4 linked regions of the Rubinisphaera margarita genome follow. The protein of the gene in region 4 interacts with the protein of the main gene of each other region in a pairwise test. Links are inferred from orthologs where the notes say so. Each region holds a gene or a part of one and is shown on either strand. Other genes may lie near its edges. The genes, in order: obgE, dnaE, L1A08_RS13715 and rplL.

Region 1 (5,588 bases), on a different replicon or contig from region 4:
CCTGACCAACTGGCAGGGGCTGGTTGGGAACCCGAAGACCCGAGCCGAGATGTCGGACGAAGAGCTCGCCGAAGCTCAGAAGAAAGCCGACGAAGAAATGCGGGCCCACTGGGAACCCAAAGATGGCATTCTCGTCTTCGACGGCAAAGGCAAGAACCTGTGCACGAAGAAGAAGTACGGCAACTTCGAACTGTACGTTGACTGGAAAATCGAGCCGAAGGGCGACAGCGGGATCTACCTGCGTGGAACGCCGCAGGTGCAGATCTGGGATCCGACGGTCGAAGTCGAACGGAACAGCGTCGGCTCCGGCGGTTTGTTCAACAACAAGATTCACCCGAGTACGCCCAGCAAGTGTGCCGACAACCCGATCGGCGAGTGGAACACGTTTTGGATCAAGATGGTGGACGACAAGGTCAGCGTGAAGCTGAACGGCGAACTGGTCGTCGATAACGTCGTGCTGGAAAACTACTGGGAACGCGACAAGCCGATCTACCCGAAAGAAGCAATCGAACTCCAGAACCACGGCAACACGCTCTACTTCCGGAACATCTACGTGAAAGAGCTTCCGTAAGCGAGCGTGTGATGGGATCCAGATCGGTGGCACAGACATTCGCGTCTGTGTCACCGGTTGGAACGTAGCGGCGGCATCCTGCCGCCGGGAAAGCGTGGTTGGAGAGATGACGTTCCGATGCCATGGATTTCTCGGAGCGGAAAGTCGGTGACATGATCCACGCGGATTGACATGGTGCGTCCATTCGGCGGCAGGATAGCGCCGGTACGGTTTTGGCACCCTGGACAGGAAAGCCTTTCATGCTCGAAATTGAACGTCCGCGGTCAGGGGCTCAGTTTGAGCCGGGACAGGTGGTTCCGGTTGATGTCCGGTGGAGCCTGCTGGAGGATCAGAGTCGGGTCGAGCTGCGGCTGGTCTGGAATACGGTCGGCAAGGGCGATCAGAATCTGAGCATCGAGGAGACCTGGACTTACAGCAACATCGGACTGAGCGGTCAAAAGCACGAAGAGATTCAGCTGCCGGACGGACCCTACAGTTGTTCCGGCAAGCTGCTGTCTCTGGTCTGGGCGTTCGAGCTGATTGTCTTCCCGAGTGGCGAATCGACTCGCACGGAGTTCCTGATGGCTCCGGGAGCGAGCGAAATCATCCTGCATTCCGCAGCTGAGTGACGGGGGGACGTCTTTCATGTCTGTCCAGGCGGCTCGCTTCAATCCGTTCGCCACCGAACATCTCGTGAAGATCCGGTATCAGTTTGAGACCGATTCGCTGGAAGGTCTGATCGGACAACTGGACGCGATGAACCGTCGGGCCGCTCTGGTGGGGCCGGAAGGACATGGCAAGACGACTCTGCAGAGAGAGATCGCCGCTCACTACGAATCACGCGGGGTGACCGTTCACTGGATTCGCCTGACCCGTGACCGACGGGTGCTGCCGACGGGGGCGATCCCGGAACTGCGTCGCATTCTGAAGGCGGACGATCTGCTCTGTGTCGACGGAGCCGAGCAGATGAACTGGTGGACCTGGCGAAAACTGATCCGCTCTCTGCCTGCTGAAACGGGGTGCCTGATTACAACGCATCAACCAGGACTGCTGCCGACGCTGCGACAGTGCGAGACGACGCCGGAACTGCTTGATCGCATTGTCGCCGAGCTGCTGAGATCAGGGTTTCCGGATTGGAAGATTCCGACGAAAGACGTCTTCGCCCGGCATCGCGGAGACCTGCGACTGTGCCTGTTCGAGCTGTACGATGCGTATGCCTCGGGAGAGCTGCACGAACTCCAGCGTTCTTGATCACCCGCAATGGCATTTCTTCAGGAGTTAGTTATCCTTAAAGAGAAATTCTTCTTGAGGCGGTGCGGTTAAACGATGTTTATTGACGAAATTACGCTGATCTGTCATGCCGGTGACGGTGGTCGAGGCTGCATGAGCTTCCGACGTGAAGCTCACGTTCCCCGAGGCGGCCCCGACGGGGGCGATGGCGGCGACGGGGGCGATGTCGTTCTCGTCGTGAACGAGCACCTCAACAGCCTGGGACACCTGGCTGGTCATATGCACTGGAACGCGAAGCGGGGCTCTCACGGTGAAGGGGCGCTCTGTCGCGGCAAGAACGGTGCGGACGCCATTATCGAAGTGCCGCCCGGAACCATTGTCAAAGACGCGGAACGGGGACACGTGCTTCGCGATCTGGCTTCGCCGGGCGACCGTGTCATCGTGGCCAAAGGCGGACGCGGAGGACGCGGCAACAAACGCTTTGCCACTCCGATTAACCGCGCTCCGAAAGAGTTCGAAGTCGGTGAAGAGGGCGAAGATCGAACGATCACGCTCGAACTGAAAATGATTGCCGATGTCGGTCTGGTCGGAAAGCCGAATGCCGGCAAGTCGACACTGCTGAGTCGCGTTTCGCGGGCCACGCCGGAGATCGCCGATTATCCCTTCACGACCAAGACCCCGAATCTCGGTGTTGTCCAGGTCGGCTGGGATCAGGATTTCGTCGTCGCAGATATCCCGGGGCTGATCGAAGGGGCTCACGCCGGGATCGGGCTGGGCCATGAATTTCTGCGTCATATCGAACGGACCAGACTGCTCGTGCATCTGGTGGAACCCGCGCCGATGGATCAGACCGATCCAGTCGAGAACTATCATCAGATCCGCGAAGAACTTCGTCTGTACGATCTGAAACTCGATGAGCGGCCGGAAATCATTGTCATCACCAAAGCCGAACTGCCCGACTCCGAGGCCGCCGCGGAACTGCTCCGCGAGACCGTTAACGAGCCGGTCCTGGTCATCTCAGCAGTAACGGGTCAGGGACTCGACGAACTGAAGCGGACGATCGTCCGCAAGCTTGCAGAAATCCGCGAGTCGGAATCTCAACCGACCTCGTCGGAGTAGTCCGATCCCATCCTTGCGAAAGTCGATCGCTCCACTGGCGTTTCCGATCGAAACGCACTCTGTGTCCGCTCTTCCTTTTAAGGATCATGAAATGCGACATGCGTTCGCCGCCGTGCTCTGTTCGCTGCTGTTCGTTTCCACGTTCACGGAAGCGGCAGGCAAGGACGGGAATCCCTCGAAGCTGCCTTCCAGCTGGTACGCGAACTTCGGCTACTGGGAACTGAACGACGACACGCTCGTCTGTCGCGAGCTGAAGGAAGACAAGCACGCGGGAGCGGCCCGTCTGAAGACACCCCTGACGGACGGATCGATTACCTGTCGCGTGAAATTCGAGGACGGAGCGAAGTTCTTTCACATCGGCTTCGATCCCGCTCCCGGAACGCTCGACAAGAAAGGGCACCTCTACTCGCTGGTGCTCACGCCGCAGTCGGCGATGATCAAGAAGCATCGCGACAAGAACAGGGAGGATTCCAAAGACGAGACGCTGGCGACGGTGCGTTTCGAGAAACCCCTGGAGGGCTGGCATTCGGTGAAGCTGACCGCCTCCGGGAAGGACGTTCGCGTCAGCATCGACAATCAGTATCAGCTTACGGCGTCCGATGATTCGTTCGGCGTGAAGAAGCCGGGCGTGGTGTTTCGCGTCGGAGGCGGAGACGTTCATGTCGACCAGATTGAAGTGGCTGTCGAGAAGCCGTAGTTCTGCCATTCCGCTTCAGGAATGAGACGTTACACTTCATGTCAGGCCTCTGCGGAGGCGATGATTTCCCGCCAGCGGATCGTTACGATCGCCAGCCACGGACCACATCATACAACCTAAGGAATGACCTCGTGCCAAGCCGTTTGAACGCAGACGACTTCTATCCTCGAGAGGATCGGCACGAAGCGGGCAAGGAGTCGGTGTCTCCCGGGACAAGCCGACAGCAAAGCGCCCAGGAGTGTTCACCGTTGATGCATCGACTTTCGCTCAGTCAGATGACGACCAAGAAGTGGAGTTTCGAAGACGACCTGGAAGCGGTCCAGAAACTCGGACTCCGGCACATTGGCCTCTGGCGATGGAAATACGAAGAAATGTCCGAGCAGGCCGCCGCGAGCCTGCTCGAAAAATATCAGCTGCGACCTTCCAGTATTTCCTGGGTGGGCGGCTTCACAGGAACCAACGGCTATCTGCTCGAAGATTCTCTGGCTGAAGCCGAGGAAGTGATCCGCTTTGCAAGCTGGATCGGTTCGCGCAATGTGATTGTCTGCACCGGCGAGCAGGGGCGACACATTCATTCGCACGCTCTCCGCCTCGCAGTTGAATCGCTCAAGTACCTGGGCGATTACGCAGCGGAGTACGGCATTGAGCTGGCCGTGATGCCGATGTCGGCTTCCGCCTCTTACGGGTGGACTTTCCTGACCTCGCTGCGAAAATGCAGAGAGCTGATCGAGGAATGCGACCATCCCTATGTCGGCGTTTGTCTGCACAGTTATTACGCGTTGCAGGAGCGTCACTGGAAGAGCGAGATCCGAAGCCTGCTGCCCACCGTGAAGCTGGTTCGGCTCTGCGATGGTCAGTCGTCGGCGAAACCGCGTCGGCAGTGCCTGCCTTATTCCGGAAAGATGAACCTGACGGGCTGGCTGGATTTCCTCGAATCGAATGGATACCGTGATATTTACGAGATCGACACGTGGTGCGATGAAGTGTGGCAAAGTGATCACATTGAACCGTTCCAGCGATCTCTTGAAGCCCTCAACGCTCACTTTCCTTCCTTCCGCGACGAAGGGTAGATCGCGTGGGTCGTCGTAGCGTGTGCCACCCGGACGCCGTTCAAGGATGTTCAACACCAGCCGCTATGATTCCCGGACAAGGTCTAACCGCGTCGCAGCGACTTGCCAGGCGACGCGAACAGAATGTCCAGCCCCCATCTTCTGACGATTGAAGAACTGGCCCGCGAAATGGGCCGGGATCTGCGTGAGGTCGAACGACTTGCGGCCAAGGGGAATATTCCCGGTCGCCGCGTCGACGGTAACTGGGTCTTCCAGGCCAACGAGATCCGCGAGTGGATCGAGAAAGAGTTCGAGAACTACTCGCCCGATCAATGGGAAGCCCTCGAAAGCTCGCAGCAGTCCGAAGAAGTCGATCAGGAATGCCCCGTCACCAGTCTGCTGCAGCTGGAAACGATGGAGGTCCCGATTCAGGCCCGGACGAAACGTTCGGTGCTTGAGCGGCTCGTCAAGCTGGCCGGAAACACCTATCAGGTCTGGACCCCCGACGAAGTCCTGAAGGCCGTCATCGAACGCGAGAACATTCAGAGCACGGCTATGGATGAAGGGGTCGCCATCCCTCACCCCCGCAACCCGATGCCGGATGCAATCGGTGAATCGATCATCGCCTTCGGCAGCTCCAGCAATGGCATCCCTTTCGGTGGCACCCGCGGCCTGACGCACCTGTTCTTCCTGATCCTCTGCCGCGACAACACCACGCACCTGCAGGTTCTGGCCCGCCTCGGCCGCCTGTTCAAAATCCCCGGCTTCCTGCGAGACCTCAGCCACGCCGAGACCTCGGAAGAAGCCTACCGCATCATCGAAGACGCCGAAAAAACGCTCTCGTAGATGAACCGGTCAGAGACCGGGGGTGGCCCAACAAGGTTGGCTCAGACGCGTGCGTCTGAGTGACGCAGTCACAGGAAGCACGTCACCCGCGTAGAGC
Region 2 (6,672 bases), on a different replicon or contig from region 4:
TTCGACATGCTCATGGCCATCGATGCGGCCCTCGGTCTGGGAACCTTGATCGCGGCTCTCGCACTGCCGACAACCTGGAGTCTGGAATTTCGCTGGTCCCTCGGACTGATCGGCGTGATCCTCCTCTTCCAGAGCAGCCTCTTTGGCCTGATGCGGGGGCTCGGCTATCGCAGCGCCATGCAAACGCTGGACGAACTTCACCCCGACCGGCCGATCGAATCGCAATGACGGTTTCAGATCATCGCGACTGCGAGAAGGAAGGCTGGATCGATCACAGTTGCAAATTTTTGCTGGTGCCATCAATCACCGCGGTATTAGAATCGAGGGCATGATTCAGCTCACCCAGGAACAACGCGATGCCCTCAGCCGGAGCCACGACCGAATCGAATTCGAAGATCCGATCACGAAGAAGGTCTACGTGCTGGCCGAACGCGACCTCTGGTTAAGATCCCCGGCTCCCTTAGCTGAGAACGCCGACCTGGTGACGATTCAGAGAGAGATTCGCGAATTGGAAGCCGGCGAAGGGATGGGCTTCGACGAGTTACGAAAAGAGCTCTATACAGAGATGCGAGAAGAGTTCGGACTCCCCCTCCCGGAGATCGAATGAGTTTTCGTTTGATCATTCTCCCCAGGGCCCGAGCGGAAATGTTCGCTACGTCTCGATGGTGGGCAGAGAATCGCGATCGCGCTCAGGCTGCTGCCTGGATCGATGGATTTTTCAGGAAACTCCAGCCCCTCGGCACGAGGATCCTCTTTCCTACCCGCTCGCGGACGAAAGTGACCCGTTCCGCGATGAAATCCGCCAGTTGAATTACGGGCTTCCGGGCAAGCCGACCCATCGCACCCTGTTCACGGTTGTTTCCCCCGACAAGGTTGTCGTGCTCACTATTCGCCATCTGGCTCAAGGCCCGATCGATCCCCGTGACGTCAATCCCTGACATGCGACTCCGGCATGCAACTTCTGTTCTGGCAACACGTTCAGTCTCCCGCCCCTTAACTCTACGGCCCCCATTGGAACTCGCTCCGCTCCGCGGGTAGAATGGCGTCGTGGAACGAATTCACACGTGCCGCGACCAGCTGTCGCCGCGTTTTTGATGGACCTTTCTGCCCGTCGAGGATGACCATGATCACGGAGGCGACCTCCCCGCAGCGTCCGTTTGCTCACCTGCACTGCCACAGCCATTACAGCCTGCTTGATGGAGCCAACCGCATTCCCGCCATGATCGAAAAGGTCAAGGCGAACAACATGAATGCGCTGGCCATCACCGATCACGGCAACCTGTTCGGCGCTCTGGAGTTTTACCAGAAATGCAAAGCGGCTGACGTCAATCCGATCATCGGTTACGAGGCCTACATCGCGCCCGGAAAGCGGACCGACCGCAGCGCGAGCCGCATGAAGGAAGCCAGCTTCCACCTGACCCTGCTGGCCCAGAACAAAACCGGCTTTCAAAACCTGATCAAGATGGCCTCTTCGGCCTATCTGGAAGGGTTCTACTACAAGCCGCGAATCGACAAGGACCTGCTCGAAGCCCACAGCGAGGGGATCATCTGTCTGTCCGGCTGCGCGTCGAGCGAACTGTCGCACTACCTGCTCAGTGAAAATCACAAAGAAGCCGAGCAATTGCTCCGCTGGTACGAAAAGACCTTCGGCGACAGGCTCTATCTCGAGATTCAGGATTCCGGCGTGCAGATCCAGAAGGACTGCATGGAGCGGACGATTGAACTGGCCGACCGGTTCGGATTTCCTCTCGTCGCCACCAACGACGCCCACTATCTCAATCAGGAAGACGCCGGCTCCCACGAAGTTCTGCTCTGCGTGAATACCCGCACGACCATGCAGAACGAAAAGCGGATGAAGCTCGACAGTTGCGAGTTTCATCTCCGCACGCCAGAGGAAATGTACAACGCCTTTCCGCACTGCCCCGATGCCGTCGGCCGCAGCCAGGAAATCGCCGATCGCTGCGACATCGATCTCGATCTCACCGCGCGCCACTATCCAGTATTCCAGCCGCCCGAAGGCAAGACCGACGTCACCTTTCTTCGCGAGCTCTGCGAGAAGGGCCTCCAGTGGCGTTACGGGGATCAGCCGGCTCAGGTTTATTATGACCGGCTCGAGATCGAACTTGGCGTCATCGAGAAGATGGGCTACAGCAGCTACTTCCTCATCGTCTGGGACTTCGCCCGCTTCGCCCGCGAGAAGGGCATCCCCTGCACCGCCCGTGGTTCGGCCTGCGGAGCTCTGGTCGCCTATCTACTCGGACTCGGCGATGTCTGTCCGATTCAGTACGACCTGCTCTTCGAACGATTCCTCGACCCGAGTCGCTCCGAAGCGCCCGATATCGATATCGACTTCTGCCGCGATCGCCGGCAGTGGGTCATCGATTACGTGAAGGAGAAGTACGGCGAGGAGAGTGTCGCCCAGATCGGCACTTTCGGAACGCTCAAGGCCAAAGCCGCTCTCCGCGATGTCGGCCGCGCCCTGGATGTCCCGCTGCATCGGGTCAACGAAATCGCCAAGATGGTGCCCGAACAGCTCGGCATCAAACTCAAAGACGCCATCGAATCGACCGCGGAACTCAGAGAGCAGTACGACTCCGATCCACAGATCAAGGAGATGCTCGACTTCGCCATGGCGCTGGAAGGGCTCGCCCGGAACGTCGGGACGCACGCCGCCGGCGTGGTGATTGGCGACCGCCCGCTCGATGAATACATCCCTCTGCAGCGGATCACCGGCAAGACCGACATCATCACGCAGTGGACCGACGTCGAAACCGCCGGCCTGCTCAAGATGGACTTCCTCGGCCTGCGAAACCTGTCGATTCTCGACAAAGCCGTGCAGAACGTCCGCGAGAACTATCCAGATTTCAACATGCGGCCCATCGACTTCCCGCTCGATGACCAGAAGACCTTCGCCCTGCTCCAGCGCGGCGAAACCAAGGGGATCTTCCAGCTCGAATCGGGCGGCATGCGGGACCTGCTGACCAAGATGAAGCCGGACAAATTCGCCGACATCATCGCCACCTCTGCCCTTTATCGCCCCGGTCCCCTGGAAGGGGGGATGGTGATGACCTATGTCGAGGTGAAACACGGGCGGCAACCGGTGCCGAAGGTTCACCCGCTGGTCGACGAAGTGCTCGCCGAGACCTACGGCGTCATGGTCTACCAGGAACAGGTCATGCGGATTCTCAACCGCGTCGGGGGCATCGAGCTTTCTGCCGCGTACCGCTGTATTAAGGCGATCAGTAAGAAGAAGCTCGAAATCATCGCGGTGAACAAGGAGAAGTTCATCGAGGGTGCCCAGGAAAAGGAGATGTCCAAGGACAAGGCCGAGGAACTCTGGGGGCTCATTGAGAAATTCGCCGGGTACGGCTTCAATAAGTCGCACAGCACCGCGTACGGGGCCATCGCCTATCAGACCGCTTACCTGAAAGCCCACTTCCCCAAGGAGTTCATGGCGGCTCTGCTTTCCTGCGGCATGGAGAGTTCCGAGCGGATGGCGGAACATACCGACGACTGCCGCCGCATGAAGATCGACATCGTCCCGCCCGATCTCAACATGTCCGACGTCGAATTCAAAGTCGTCGGCGACAAGGTCGCCTTCGGGCTCGGAGCCATCAAAGGGGTCGGCGAAGGGGCGGTCTCCGAAATCGTCGCGGAGCGCGAAGCCAACGGCAAGTTCACCAACATCTTTGACCTCTGTGAACGCGTCGACCCCAAGGCGCTCACCAAGAGCGTGCTCGAAATCCTGATCAAAGCCGGCGCTCTCGACAGCTTCGGCCCCAACCGGGAACAGCACATGCTCGCCATGGAAACCGCCGTTCAGATGGCGGCTCGCAAGCACCGCGATAAAGCCCGCGGTCAGAAGAGTCTTTTCGGAGGAGCAGCCAGTGCCGAAGTCGCTGAGTCCGTCGCCGGCGTCGTGCCCGATGCTCCCGACTGGACGCACGCGCAGAAGCTCGCCTACGAAAAAGAGATCTTCGGCTTCTATCTCACGTCGCATCCGTTGACCGAATTCGCCGACGAGATTACGCCGCTCGTGTCACACACGACGAAGGAGCTCGGCGAGATTGAGGACTCGATGGAAGTCCTGGTCGGCGGGATGATTTCGTCGATCAAGAAAGCGACGACCCGCAATCCGTCCCGCAACGGCAACAGCAAGTACGTGAACTTCGACCTGGAAGATGCGAACGGCGTCGTCCGCTGCATCATGTGGCCCGACGATTACTCCCGCTATCAGGAAATGGTCGTCGCCGACGAAATCTGCATCATCGCCGGCCGCGTCGACCGCCGCGGCCGCGAGCCGAACCTGATCGTCAACAAACTCATGACGATCGAATCGGCCCAGAAGCAGATGACGCAGCACCTGGCGCTGAAGTTCCAGCACGGCTTCCACACCGAAAACGACATGAAACAGGTCCGCCGCATCCTCGACCACCACCCCGGCAACACCAACGTCGTCATCGTCGTCGAAGCCCCCGACGAATCCAACCCCGACTTCCTCACCCGCACCACACTGGGCTCGCCAACACTCTCGGTGACGGTCTCAACCAGGTTGCGCGAAGAACTGAACCAGGTGCTGGGCGAATCGTTTTATCGAGTGCATGTGTCGGCCCCGAAGAAGAAACGGGACGGGTAATAAGGTAACCACCAAACGGGAGTTCGAAGGCGGTAGGCCAGGCACCGCTTGAACTAATCGTCCCTCTCGGCAACAGAACGCAAGATGGTTCACCCCACAGATCCCACTGAAGTACTCCACGCGTTCTTCGCGGCGATGTATGATTGGGAGAGTCAAACGTCCCGCCTCTGTGACATCCGTATCGATTTTCTCCGAAACAATTCTCCTGCCCCCGGAACATCTCCTCATGCCGACTGGAAGGCATGGATGCTACGATACCGCGAGATTTTCGATGACTATTGCATTCCACCCGCGAAAGCGAGAGATCCGTTCCTTAATACGCCTTCATCCTATGCGCCAACCTCAGCGGCCCTATCTCGAGTTGAGGAGGTTAGTCCGACAAAGAGAGTGTTCTTCTTCGACAGTCTCCACGGCATCTTTTTCAACATGGCATTCGAACTGATTTTGACAAGCGGAGGCGAATGGAAGATTTCGAATAGATTTCGAGTCAATCGCCGGGGAGAATTAACGCCTGAAAGCATCTGACTAAGGCGCCGGGTGCCAATGGGCACGTGCCTGGCATTAGTCCGCAGGTCAGGCCCCGCCGGGTGCCACTGGCTCCGCCAGTGAAATTTCAAATGGAGGGCTGCCCCAACAAGCGCACTGGCAAAGCCAGTGGCACCCAGCGAAAGGAAGCTCAAAGCCCGTAGGTCAGGCACCGCCTGACGCGGTTGCTTCGAGCAACGTCCACTTCTCGTCAGGCAGGGCCTGACCTACTTAACTGGCGCAACGCATGCATTTCCTCAAAAGAGCGCAAAGCTAAAAGGGGTTTAATATCGGGTCAGAGGAACGATGGCTGACTGAGATCGCCTCGTTGTCACTTCGTTAGGAAGTCGCGTATGATTGAGTTTCCATTTGAACACAACAAGAGTTATGTCGACGAGATCTTTCGGTTCCTTGCCAGCCCGGGAGGATTTCAGGAGGGGGCATTTTCGGAAAAGCTTCCGACAGTGGGAGTTACTGTCATCAGTGGCTCGCGATGGCTTGCCAATTGTTCTGGATTTGAGATCTACCAAGATCCGGACGCGAAATGCGCAAGAATTGAGGAACTCTCTTGGTCTGACATCATGAAAGAAGACGATCATTTACAATTGGCGTTCGCGAGAGAGAATCGTGACTTAAGTTTGAGCATCAGTAGTTGGTTGTCTGGCGTCCTTCCCGTTTTGTATAATGATATTGATCGCAAATTTGGGGACAACCTTCCCCGGTTCATTATAGATGACATCTCGGGATTTATGTATTCCTGTGTCATTTTCCGGTCGGCGGTTGGGAACTCGCCATGCATAAACAACCTTATGTTTCAGTGTTATCTTGCGAATGGTTATCCATGTGGATGGTCAGGCGCATATCCTGATGGGCAAATGGTTGTGTACTCTGCGACTCCCTAGGCCAGGCACCGCCTGACGCGTTTGCTTCGAGAAACGTCCACTTCTCGTCAGGCAATGCCTGACCTACTCCACTGCGACGATTTCTTCGGATGGTCCCACCTATTAAATGAATAAGCATGAATAGCAGAAATGTACACCTAGACGCCTGGTCGGTTCCGCCCGTAATGTTAACTTCTTCGTATGTCACCTCTATACACAAGGCGAGGGAGGGGATGGCGAGGCAGGATACTGTTCGATGCAGAGGGCTGAAGGTTTGCAGTGTCGATGCTGGTTCCGATTTTCTCGTATTGCACTTGGGGGATAACAACGTATTACGGATCTTTTGCGATAGTGCGTGGGTGGGATGGGAGATTGTTGAAGCGGTAGATCACGTTGGCTTTCAGGATGCGGCTGTATGGGATTTAGAGTACGAACTCCTAGGGGAAGTTAGGAGACGTCCATTTCAAAGGAAAATGCTGGTAGATCGGTTGCAGGGCCGAACTCTTAGGATGTTAACTGTGCTGGGGAAGTGCCTGTTCGTGGCTTTTGACCAGTTTCAATATATGTTTGAATCTCGTTTATGTTTGTCGGACAACAGGCATGTCCTGTTGTACAACGAAGAAAATGAAT
Region 3 (5,369 bases), 150 kb from region 4 along the record:
GGTTCAAATCGTCGACCTGCAGCAACTCGAACTTCGCCAGCGGCAACGGCAGTCCGGTCACCGGATCGACAGCCGAGATCGAACCGTCTTCCAGAATCTGCAATGTCGAGCCGGGCGGAACAATCACCGGCTCACCGCGATCATCGACGACTTCGTAACCGGTGTCCGATTCCACGAGCCGCGAATCGGCGTTGACGGTGAAGGTGCCCCGACGTGTGAGAAAGTCGTTCTCTCCGTCGGTCACTTTGAAGAATCCGGGACCGAGCAGAGCCACATCGAGGGCGGCTCCGGTTTCTGCCAGGGGGCCCTGCGAGAAATCGGTGAAGGTATCGACGGCGATGGCCGAGCCGGGATGGCCCTCCATGCCGGGAGGAATGTGTTCGGGGTGACCATCGATCTCGGCCTGCTGCTGCCGGACGGCGAAAATCGCCAGATCCCGCTTGAAGGTCGAGGTTCCGGCATTGGCGATGTTGTTCGACACCGTCTCCATCTTCAGAGCCTGAAGGTCGGCTCCGACGGCAGATTGGTAAAGTCCGTACAACATGAATCAATTCCCGAAAATGAAAGGTCCCTCTTCGAGATCGACCGTTACAGCCTGCCTCTTGAGTAAAACCGTTAAAATCGGAAAGACTCATGCAAACACCCCACCTTGCCTCAGCCCCCTGCCCCCGGTTTTGCTCGCTGAATTCCCGCCCCGAGGCCCCGAACGACAACGAATTCTCAGCTTCCTCTCCGCAGATGACGATTTTCTCTCAAGAGAACCGGAGGACACCGAGATTGATCTCTGTGTCGCAAAGCAACAGGAGGCTTGTCGTCGAGCAGTCGAGTGTTTCACAGAAATGCGTCCCCCAGGGTGGCCCGGATAGCTCCGCTATCAGGGCGGCGAAGCCGCAGGAGGCCGCAGGTAGACATAGATCCATGCCGCCAACTCCCGAGCCGACGTCCTGCGGATGACTCGCTGAATCCCACTACTCCCACGACTGCGCCGCCCCGAAAACATCTTTCGGGAGCCACCCTGGTTCTGAACAACGACTTGCACAAGTGCCTCGACGAGGAGCCAATCATGCACAACGAGAACTGGTGGCACGGCCTGCAGTTCCCGCTGGCCGCTTCTCTGGCGGGGCTGCTCTTCGCGGCGGCGACGCTGGCTCCGCTTTACGTTCGCAATGAACGCATGCGGCTGCTCTGTCACGAGCAGCAGTGGGAACTGCTCGATCTGGAATCGCAGAACCTGCAACGGGGCCGGTTCATCGAAGCGGTCGCCAACGAACCGCAGTTGATCGCCTGGCTCAATCGCGGACAGCAGCCAACCGAAGAAGTCGGACTGCAACAGATTCAGATCCCCTACGAACTGGCGATCCATCCAGACGTCATGCTCCAGGCCGACGCCACTGCCGAGCCACTTGCGTTCCCGGATGCCGCTCCCCCCGAGCAGGCCGAACCCACGCTGTTGCTGCAGACCGCCAGCCGCATTGCCGATTCGCAGGATGTTCGTCGCGGCCTGCTCATCGCTTCGCTGCTCATCCTGATCTCCGGCACCGTTTCCCTCCGCGGCCTCGCGCAAACAACGAAGATCGAAGTCACCGGCCGCCTCTGGAGCACTTTTCGCCGCCGATACCTGCACCACGCCGCCCACAGGAAACCCAATCCGCCGCACGTCGGTCGCGTGAAAACGAAACCGAAAAAGAAAGCCGGCCGCTACACGGTGTGAACTGCTACGTAGGTCACAGTCGTAGACTGCCAGGGAATCCCAACCCGAAGCGTGAAGCGGGCGTATCGGCGTGGCCGGGACGGGTGGCCCGTCCGCCTCAGCGGGCGGGTCGCGCCAGCGACAAGAGGCAGCGCCATCCGCGTGTTGTCCGGTGAAATCATCCGGCCCCTGAAGAAACCTCGCACATAACGCGGCCTCTTGTGACTTCGTCACCCGCCCGTAACGGACGGGCCACCCGGCGTTGGTTGTGGAGACATCTCTGACTCGTGTTCGTGGGAGAACCGTGCATAGGGCTCGACGTGAGCGATCTGTCTACGCCCGTTCTTCGACGAGGAACAGCACGTCGAACGTCCAATACGGATACGGCGCTGCAGAAACAAACGCAATCGTCAAGGGTGGCCCGTCCGCCGCTGCGGGCGGGTCGCGACAGCGACAAGAGGCCGCACCATCCGCGTTTTGAACTGAAATCGTCGGCCCCCGAAGAAAGCTCGCACATGGCGCGGCCTCTTGTGACTTCGTCACCCGCCCGTGTCGGACGGGCCACCCCTTTGGGGCTGGAGAGACGTGAGCGAACTGCCGCCGGTACGGGGAGCTAGCACCACTCTTCCTTCGTCACCGCATTCCTCAATTCCTCCCCGGCTACGAACCGGCGCACATTCTCCAGCAATGTGGTCAGATGGCGTTGTGGCACTCGGGGGGATGCAGCCGCGACATGCGGGGTGATCAGCACGTTCGGCATGGTCCATAGCGGATGCGATTCTGGCAGAGGTTCGGTCTCGACGACGTCGAGAGCGGCCCCGGCGATGCGGTTTTGTTGCAGGGCCTCTGTGAGTGCAGCCAGGTCAACGATGGCGCCGCGGCCGATGTTGATCAGGAAACTGTCGGGGCGCATGTGGGCGATCATCTCGGCTTCGAACAGCCCTTCCGAACTCGGCGTATGCGGGGCGGCAATGACGACGAAGTCAGACGCACGTAGCAACTCGGGGAGACGATCCAGTGGCCAGGCTTCTTCAATGATCCCCGGCACCGTGACCGGATGCGGATCGACGCCGAGGACTGACATACCGAACGCAGCTCCCCGATGGGCAATCTCGGCTCCGATCGCTCCGACACCGACGACGCCCATCGTGCAGTCACTCAGATGCCGATGCGCTCGATCGATCGGAGTTTCGATGCCGGGGGAGGAAACGAAATCGGTCTTCGCGTTTGCATCCCCCACCGGAGCCCAGCGGCGTTGCCATTGGGCATCCCGATAGAGATGCAGATTCCGGGCAAACATCAGGATGTAGCCGAGCACGTGGTCGGCAATGACATCCGAAAAGAGCCCCCGCATGTTGGTCAGTGTAGCCGGGTGGGCGATCAGTTCCGGAAACAGATAGTGTTCCAGACTGGCGGTCGGCGACTGGATCCAGCGAAGTTGCCCGGCAGCGGACAGCAGTTCGGGAGTGATCTTTCCGTAAAAGGCGTCCGCATCGGCGATCTCCGTTCGTGCCAAATCCGCAGTTTCGGCGTTCACGACGGTCAGGCGGGGCGAGATTGCCGTGATTCTCTGCAGACGGTCGGCGTCAATCGCCGGGAAAATCAGCAATTTCAGTCGTTCGGCCGACGTCGACATTACGGGCTGCCTTCCTGGATTTCAGCAAAAAGCGGGGCTCGCGGAGGTGTTCTCATTGAAAAGTCATTATACATCAGCAGAATGATAGTGGATCCGCCGAGTCCCCTTGCCGCTCACTTGAGGAAAGATAACACCGATGACGTGGCTTCCCAAGAAATCTGTGGTCGTGCCGATCGACTTCTCCGAAGAGTCGCGGCCCGCGATTGAAACGGCTCTGGAACTGGTGGCCCGACCGGAGCACGTGCATGCGATTCATGTGATGTTTCCGCTCGATATCATCAGTCCCGGCGTTGCCTGGGGCGTGGTCGATGAAGCGGAGCGGGAAACGGTCACCAAAGAGCATACCGCGAAGTACATCGAAGAGCACAACTTCACCGGGGTGACGGTGTTGAATCGGGTCGGAGATCCCGGCACCGAGATTGCCGATTACGCAGCCGACATTAACGCGGATCTGATTATCATTCCTTCGCACGGATATCACGGCATCAAGCGGGCCCTGTTGGGCTCGGTTGCAGAGCGGGTCATCCGCCATGCTCACTGTCCTGTGCTGGTCTTACGGCGTCACGACGCTGATTGAGTTGTATGAGTCACGAGAACCCCCGATCTCCGATTTCGCTGAATCGTCGCCAGTTTCTCGGCGAAGGCGCCCGGAATGCAGCCACAGCCGCAGCCGGCGTTGTCGGACTGAGTACCGTCGCCGCTGGGCGTCCGACGTCCCGTTCCGCCAATGAAACCGTGCGGCTCGGCATGATCGGCGTACGAAATCAGGGGCTGGCCCTCGCGCGGGCTTTTCAGGAAACTCCGGGTTGCGAGATTGCCGGGATCTGCGATGTCGACGCGGCGGTCCGCACGCGAGCGATGCGGGAACTCGAACTCGATGCGAACTCACTGACGGTCACCGATGAATTCCGCCGCCTGCTCGACAATCCGGAAGTCGATGCCGTGGTGATCGCCACGCCCGATCATCATCACGCCTGGATGTCCGCTCTGGCTGCCGACGCCGGGAAGCACATCTATCTCGAAATCCCGACGACACACACCAGCGAACAGGGCGTTCATCTCCAGAAAATGCTCGCTAAGTCGGATGTGACCGTGCAGGTCGGTCTGCAGCATCGCAGCGGTTCGCATTATCAGTCGGCCATGCGATTCCTCCATGCCGGGGAACTCGGCAAGGTCGCGTACGCTAAGGCCTGGGCGTGCGTGCCGCGGCAGCGATTGCGGTCGACTGAAGCGAACGACGATGCCAGCTGGTCGACCGAACAACAGCGGTTGTGGCTGGGGCCGGAGAAAGAGTGTCCGCTCGCGTTTGCCGACTGGCACTTCCAGTGGCGTTGTCTGTGGCAGTTTGGCTCGGGCGAACTCGGCAACTGGGGGGTGACGCTGCTCGATCTGGCTCGCTGGGGATTGCAGGTCGCACTTCCCGAACGTGTCACCGCAGCCGGCGGGTGTTATTCCCTGAACGATGGTCGCGAAGCTCCCGACACGCTGCACGTGCAGTACGACTACGCTGATTCGGCCATTACGTGGGAACATCGGCAGTGGACGCAGCGGGGCATTGAAGGCCGCCCGCATGGCGTGGCCTTCTACGGCGAGCGGGGCACTTTGATTCTCGATCGCAGCGGCTGGAAAGTTTACGACAGCCGAATTTCTGCCGGGCAGCCGGCCAGTAAGACGCCGGAGCCTCACGCCCGTAACTTCATCGATGCCATTCTGCACGGCCAGCCGGTCGCAGCCGACTTTGAAACCGGCCGCATCAGCTCGGAACTGTGCCATCTCGGCAATCAGGCATATCGCAACCGCCAGCCAGTCAGCCTCGCCTGAGTCGCTTCTTCAGGCCGCCAAAAACAAACAGCCGGCGGAGACCGAAGTCTCGCCGGCTGTCGAGGCGAATGAGACAACATGTTTCATTCCTGATCAGTGGCAACCGCCGCCGCGGCAGCTGCGACAGCTGTTGCACGAGCGGCAACTGCGGCAAGACCGACAACTACGGCAGGAGCGACATGAGCTGCAGCAGCGTCCCTGCGGGGTCTGCTTGGCAGAACG
Region 4 (5,599 bases):
TGGAAGCGATTGTGAATTTATACCAGCCTCGCTCTTGCGTAGTTACAAGGGCGAGGCTTGGTTTTCTTCAGTTCAAGTTAGCCCAGCCGTGAGTCTTCGGCTGCGATTTGTGGAGTAGCTGTCATGGCTCGCGAGTATGTGTGGCTGGAATGCACGGAAACCGGTATGCGGAACTATCGCGTTCCGAAAGAAATGCGCGGCACCGAGCGACTCGAACTGATGAAGTATTGCCCGAAGCTGCGTCGTCACACGCTGCATAAAGAATCACGCAAGAAGTAACATCTGCTCTCGCAGGCTGAGGCGAATTGCCGGAAGGCGTTCGCTCTTGGCGTTATGAGGCAGTTTTGTTATTTTTTTGTGGTTGGCCCGCATCAAAACGGACTGACGTGATGTGACTGGAGTTTACGGGCGTAGCTCAATTGGCAGAGCAGCGGATTCCAAATCCGCAGGTTGGGAGTTCAAGTCTCTCCGCCCGTGTTTACCAGGCTGGCAGAAGAGGACGTTGCCCAGCCATCCCTGTGAGTCGGACACCCGCAGGGGCTGACTTGAATCAAGATTGATTGGCGGAACGAGACGTATGTCGAGATCGAAGTCGTCTGGGGGACTGTTGTCGGAATTGTTCTCCGCCAGCCTGTATAAGCGAAATCAGGGTCGCCAGGTGCGACAGGTGACAGCCATCGCGATTGGCGCTGTGTTCATCGTGGCTGCCTGGACTCTCTCCGTGAATGTGCTGGGTGGATTTGACCAGACGACCCGTCTGGGCATCTCGACCGCAGTAGCCGTCGTCGGCTGCTGGCTGGCCTATCGCGTGGTGAACTATCCTCCTGCAGCCGACTTCATGATCGGCGTGCAGGGCGAGATGGAAAAGGTGTCGTGGCCAACGTGGTCGCAACTCTGGCGTGCAACGATTGTCGTCCTCGTGGTGATGGTTGTACTCGCCGTGGCGCTCTTTGCGTTCGACGTCATCTGGCGATATGTCTTCACGTACTTCGGCTTCCTGAAGATGTAGTCACGGAAGAGCTCGCTGTTTGGACCCGATCCGGGACTGAACCGTGATTTCTCCAAATGGATGCAGGCCTGTGGCTTGAAATTCAACGGGCAGATTTCCATAATCCCCGTTTCTTTGCCTCGCAGCCCAGGGACAGCGATCGCGTTTTCGCTGAATCTTCTCGGGATTCGAGGCTATTAATAATATTCGGATAAGGTGCGGACCACTTTCCATGGATGATAGACCTGACATACCGATGCGTGAAGACGAGGCTGAACTGGGTCAGCCCGAGATGCGTTGGTATGTGCTGAAGGTTCAGTCCAATCGCGAGCGAACCATTCGGGATTCGCTGCTGCGTCGGATCAAGCGGGATCATCTCGATGAGTATTTCGGCGAGATCATCATTCCAACGGAAAAGGTGGTCGAAACCAAGAGCGGGAAGAAGCGGGTTCGCGAGCAGCGGCTCTACCCGGGCTATGTCATGGTTCAGATGATTCTGAATGATGAGTCCTGGTACCTGGTTCGCGACACCAGCGGCGTCGGTGACTTCACCGGAGCAGCTGGCAAGCCGATCCCGATGAAGGATGAAGAGATCGAGCGGATGCTCGGTCAGGAAGAGACGAAAGAAGAAGAACCAGCCAAGGTCAAAATCAACCTGGCTGAGGGTGATACGGTGAAAATCAACGAGGGAACGTTCGAAAGCTTCGAAGGTTCCGTTGAAGCGATCGATGACACCAGCGGAAAAATCAGTGTGTTGATCGAGATCTTCGGGCGCCCGACTCCGGTGGAACTGGAGCACTGGCAGGTGGAGAAGATCTGAGCTTCGTTCTCTGCTGGTTTCGGCGGTCGCCAGTTGCAGAGAGTCTTCGTGAAATAGGTCGATGAGAATCCGCCAGTTTTCTGGCGATATAGGGTGAGTTGAAATGGCAAAGCAGGTTGTCAAGGAAATCAAGGTTCAGGTCACCGGCGGTCAGGCCACGCCTGCTCCTCCAGTGGGTACCGCTCTTGGTCCTCACGGGGTTAACATCGGCCAGTTCGTTCAGCAGTTCAACGAACGAACCAAGGATATGACCGGCGTTACGGTTCCAGTCATTATCACGGTCTACAACGACCGTTCGTTCGAATTCGTGCTGAAGAGTCCGCCGGCAGCTGTGCTGTTGAAGCAGGCCGCTTCAATCGCCAAGGGCTCCGGTACTCCGAACACCAAAAAGGTCGGAACCGTGACTCAGGGTCAGCTGAATGATATCGCCAAGACGAAATTGAGCGACCTCAATGCCGCCGACATCGATCACGCAGCTCGCATGATCGCTGGTACGGCTCGCAGTATGGGAATTGAAGTCGTCGAGTAATCGTCACGAGAGAACACAGTATCGGGTCCGCGGGGTCCCCGTCGGCGTTTCGCCGCAGCAGTTTCAAAGAGTGTAGCGCGTCAGATATTGTTGAAGGTTTGGGAAGATGGCAAAACGTTCGAGACGAGTTCAGGCCATGCGGGACAAGGCCGATGCCCTGGGCACGGTTGATCTGGCGAAGGCTGTTAATGAGTTGAAGGGTGTCGAGTCGGACCTGCCGAAGGGTGTGAAGCCCTGCAAGTTCGATCAGACCGTTGAAATCGCTGTGCGGCTGGGGATTGATCCCCGTCAGGCCGATCAGCTGGTTCGCGGCTCGATCGTTCTTCCGCACGGAATCGGCAAGGCGCAGCGAGTGATCGTGTTCGCCAAGGGCGACGCGGCTGCCGCTGCGGAAGCTGCCGGTGCCGACGCCGTCGGTGACAAAGAACTGGCCGATCGCATTCTGAAAGAAGGCTGGCTCGACTTCGACGTCGCCATCGCTTCTCCAGACATGATGGGTGTCGTTGGCCCTCTCGGTCGCGTGCTCGGTCCTCGCGGACTGATGCCATCGCCGCGAGCTGGCACGGTGACCCAGGATGTGGCCGGAGCCGTCAAAGAATACAAAGCCGGTAAAGTTGAGTTCCGGAACGACTCCAGCGGAAACGTGCACTGCGTGGTCGGCAAGATGTCCTTCGATGCTGAAAAGCTGATCGAGAACATCGATGCCCTGCTGCAGCACATCAATTCGCTGAAGCCGAATGCACAAAAGGGTGTCTACGTTCGTCACGTCGCGCTGTCCAGCACGATGGGCCCCGGGATTTCCGTGGCTGTCTGAGTTTAGGGTCGGGTATCCAGCGGGAGCCGATTCGGCCCTGGATGTGATCAGAATCAGTGTTGATCTGAATGATGTGAAGGTGCTGCGATGAGCAAAAAAGTCAAAGAGATGTTGATGAACGAGATCGAAGGTCGCCTCGAAGGCGCGACTGAAGTTCTCGTGATTGACTCGTCCCGCCTGGATGCCGTGACGGACAACCAGTTCCGTATCGCACTTCAGGAAAAGGGCGTCCACCTCCTTACGGTGAAGAATACACTGGCTCGCCGTGTTCTTGGCGACGCCGGCAAGTCCCTGGGTGACGTTCTCTCCGGTCCCTCGACTCTGGTCTGGGGCGGTGAAGACGTTGTGGCTCTGTCAAAGGAGATCACACGGTGGGTCAAGAAAATTGATCCACTCGAACTCAAGGGAGCGACGGTCGAAGGTCAGGCTCTGGATAAGGCCGGCGTCGAGAAACTCTCGAAGAGCCCGGGCCGCCAGGAACTGATCGCCCAGATCGCAGGTCTGATTCTGAGCCCGGGTGCACGTCTGGGTGGAGCACTGCTCGGCCCCGGCGGCAAGCTGGCCGGCTGCATCAAAGCCGTGGAAGAAAAGGCCGAAGAGGCTGGCGAGACCGAAGCCTGATCTCAGGCCAAACTGGAAAACACGCGGGGTACCTTAGCCGCGATTTGTCATGATCTTTAGGTGCTGAGCAGGGTACGATCAGCGGACATACTGTTACTTTTTGATTACGAGGGGAATGTCATGGCGACAGCCGAAGCGACAACTGAATTTGACGATGCAACCAAGAGCCTGGGCGACCAGATCGTTGGACTGACACTGCTCCAGGCGAAGCAGCTTGGCGATTACCTGAAGGAAGTCCACGGCATCGAGCCGGCTGGCGGCGGCGTGATGATGGCCGCTCCGGCTGCTGGTGGCGACGACGGCCCGGCTGCAGCAGTTGAGCAGACCGAGTTCGACGTTATCCTGACCGGTTTCGGCGATCAGAAGATCGGCGTCATCAAGGCCGTCCGTGCCATCACGGGACTGGGCCTGAAGGAAGCCAAGGAACTGGTCGAAGGCGCTCCGAAGCCGCTCAAAGAAGCTGTTTCGAAGGAAGACGCCGAAAAGGTCAAGGCCGACATCGAAGCTGCCGGTGGTACCGCCGAGATCAAGTAATCGTGACTCGGTTGTGTTGCTGATGAGCTGATCGCTGTCGTGCGAGGTGCTCGTTAAGAGCATCTTCAGTGCCCAAATTGCTTGAACAGAATGGAGAAATCACGTTTTTTCTCCATTCTGTTGCATTTTGGGCGGACTGCGTTAGTATTTGGCAATCTGGGATTGCCATTGGTCTGCTGTTCGGTCGTTACGTGCTGCATCGCCTCAAGTTTGAGAAATTCGCTTCTCCCGCGCCGCGAAGAGGGTCCGTACTCGCGGGGCGGTTTACGCGCGCTGCGTGCCCACGGGTGTTGCTGTCCAGTTTGCTATTCTGTCCGATGGGTGCAGGGGTCTGGGGGAGACTGACTGCCGCGGTGACACGGTCCGGAATGTGGCGGAATTCTCCGTCAAATGCCTCATTCCTGGTGAGCTTTAGCTGCATTGATCGCTGATGGCGGTTTTGACTGCCCGGATCAATCGATGTCTCGGCAGTTTCGTACAATCAATTTATTGATGGGAATAAGGGAGAGAGTTTATGCCGGTGCCTGTGCAGCGCATCATTGCCGTCAACGAGAACCGGAATACAGGAGTCCTGCAGACCGACTTCGAAATGACGGGCCTGACTCGCATTCAGACCGACTCATACGCCCGGTTTCTGCAGGCCGACGTTGATCCGGCCCGCCGCAAGCCAATCGGACTCGAAGAGATCCTCCGTGAGATCTTCCCGATTCAGAGCTTCGACGAGCAGTTCCGTCTGGAATACGTGAAATACGAGCTGGGCAAGCCACGTTATTCCCCGGTCGAATGTCGCCAGTTGCGTCTGACCTACGGCCGTCCGCTGCGAGTCTGGCTGCGTCTGCAGAAAGAGCAGCCGATCGAAGAGGAAGTCTACCTCGGCGACCTGCCGATCATGCTCGGTGGCGGTGAGTTCATCGTCAACGGTGCCGAACGCTGCGTCGTCAGTCAGCTGCACCGTTCTCCCGGCGTCGACTTTGTGATCAACGTCGAACCTGGTGAGCGAAAGACGCACTCCTGCCGAATCATTCCGGAACGCGGAAGCTGGATCGAGCTGCTGATCAGCAAGAAGGAAACGCTCGGCGTCCGCATCGACCAGAGCGGTAAGTTCTCGGCCATGACGCTGCTGCGTGCCATGGACAAGAACCACTCGACCGATTCCGAACTGGTCAAGATGTTCTATCCGACCGAGACGCTGAAGATCACCAAGGCGACGAAGCCGGAAGAACTGACCGGTCGCGTCGCAGCCAAAGACGTGATCTATCAGCAGGGACACGACAAGTGCGGCGAGATCATCGT

What was found.
Region 1: the proteins of rplL (region 4) and obgE interact in binary tests that used the Escherichia coli proteins (3 or more experiments, as listed by UniProt). The link is inferred for Rubinisphaera margarita from one-to-one orthologs.
Region 2: the proteins of rplL (region 4) and dnaE interact in binary tests that used the Escherichia coli proteins (3 or more experiments, as listed by UniProt). The link is inferred for Rubinisphaera margarita from one-to-one orthologs.
Region 3: the proteins of rplL (region 4) and L1A08_RS13715 interact in binary tests that used the Escherichia coli proteins (3 or more experiments, as listed by UniProt). The link is inferred for Rubinisphaera margarita from one-to-one orthologs.

What each region holds. Positions count from the first base shown.
Region 1 is NZ_JAKFGB010000020.1:328,812-334,399, forward strand. What follows is about bases 932-3,887. They hold obgE (GTPase ObgE), read left to right. Parts: upstream 932-1,876; coding sequence 1,877-2,899; downstream 2,900-3,887. Other genes in these bases: L1A08_RS19960 (hypothetical protein), read left to right, coding at 932-1,179; L1A08_RS19965 (hypothetical protein), read left to right, coding at 1,196-1,801; L1A08_RS19975 (hypothetical protein), read left to right, coding at 2,991-3,596; L1A08_RS19980 (sugar phosphate isomerase/epimerase family protein), read left to right, coding at 3,848-3,887. In the rest of the region: L1A08_RS19955 (3-keto-disaccharide hydrolase), read left to right, coding at 1-571; more of L1A08_RS19960, read left to right, coding at 811-931; more of L1A08_RS19980, read left to right, coding at 3,888-4,666; L1A08_RS19985 (PTS sugar transporter subunit IIA), read left to right, coding at 4,790-5,491. UniProt on the Escherichia coli protein: An essential GTPase which binds GTP, GDP and possibly (p)ppGpp with moderate affinity, with high nucleotide exchange rates and a fairly low GTP hydrolysis rate.
Region 2 is NZ_JAKFGB010000022.1:292,531-299,202, forward strand. Bases 797-4,836 are described here. They hold dnaE (DNA polymerase III subunit alpha), read left to right. Parts: upstream 797-1,123; coding sequence 1,124-4,636; downstream 4,637-4,836. Other genes in these bases: L1A08_RS22810 (hypothetical protein), read left to right, coding at 807-938. Outside these bases: L1A08_RS22410 (serine/threonine-protein kinase), read left to right, coding at 1-228; L1A08_RS22415 (hypothetical protein), read left to right, coding at 329-607. UniProt on the Escherichia coli protein: DNA polymerase III is a complex, multichain enzyme responsible for most of the replicative synthesis in bacteria. This DNA polymerase also exhibits 3' to 5' exonuclease activity. The alpha chain is the DNA polymerase catalytic subunit.
Region 3 is NZ_JAKFGB010000014.1:200,309-205,677, reverse strand. Bases 2,446-5,182 are described here. They hold L1A08_RS13715 (universal stress protein), read left to right. Parts: upstream 2,446-3,462; coding sequence 3,463-3,903; downstream 3,904-5,182. Other genes in these bases: L1A08_RS13710 (Gfo/Idh/MocA family protein), read left to right, coding at 3,909-5,147; L1A08_RS13720 (D-2-hydroxyacid dehydrogenase), read right to left, coding at 2,446-3,326. In the rest of the region: L1A08_RS13730 (flagellar hook-basal body protein), read right to left, coding at 1-544; L1A08_RS13725 (hypothetical protein), read left to right, coding at 1,064-1,711; more of L1A08_RS13720, read right to left, coding at 2,304-2,445.
Region 4 is NZ_JAKFGB010000014.1:50,159-55,757, reverse strand. The notes cover bases 2,633-5,599. They hold rplL (50S ribosomal protein L7/L12), read left to right. Parts: upstream 2,633-3,892; coding sequence 3,893-4,306; downstream 4,307-5,599. Other genes in these bases: rpoB (DNA-directed RNA polymerase subunit beta), read left to right, coding at 4,821-5,599; rplJ (50S ribosomal protein L10), read left to right, coding at 3,239-3,772; rplA (50S ribosomal protein L1), read left to right, coding at 2,633-3,151. In the rest of the region: rpmG (50S ribosomal protein L33), read left to right, coding at 124-279; preprotein translocase subunit SecE, read left to right, coding at 578-1,009; transcription termination/antitermination protein NusG, read left to right, coding at 1,245-1,808; rplK (50S ribosomal protein L11), read left to right, coding at 1,912-2,337; more of rplA, read left to right, coding at 2,444-2,632. UniProt on the Escherichia coli protein: The binding site for several of the GTPase factors involved in protein synthesis (IF-2, EF-Tu, EF-G and RF3). Is thus essential for accurate translation.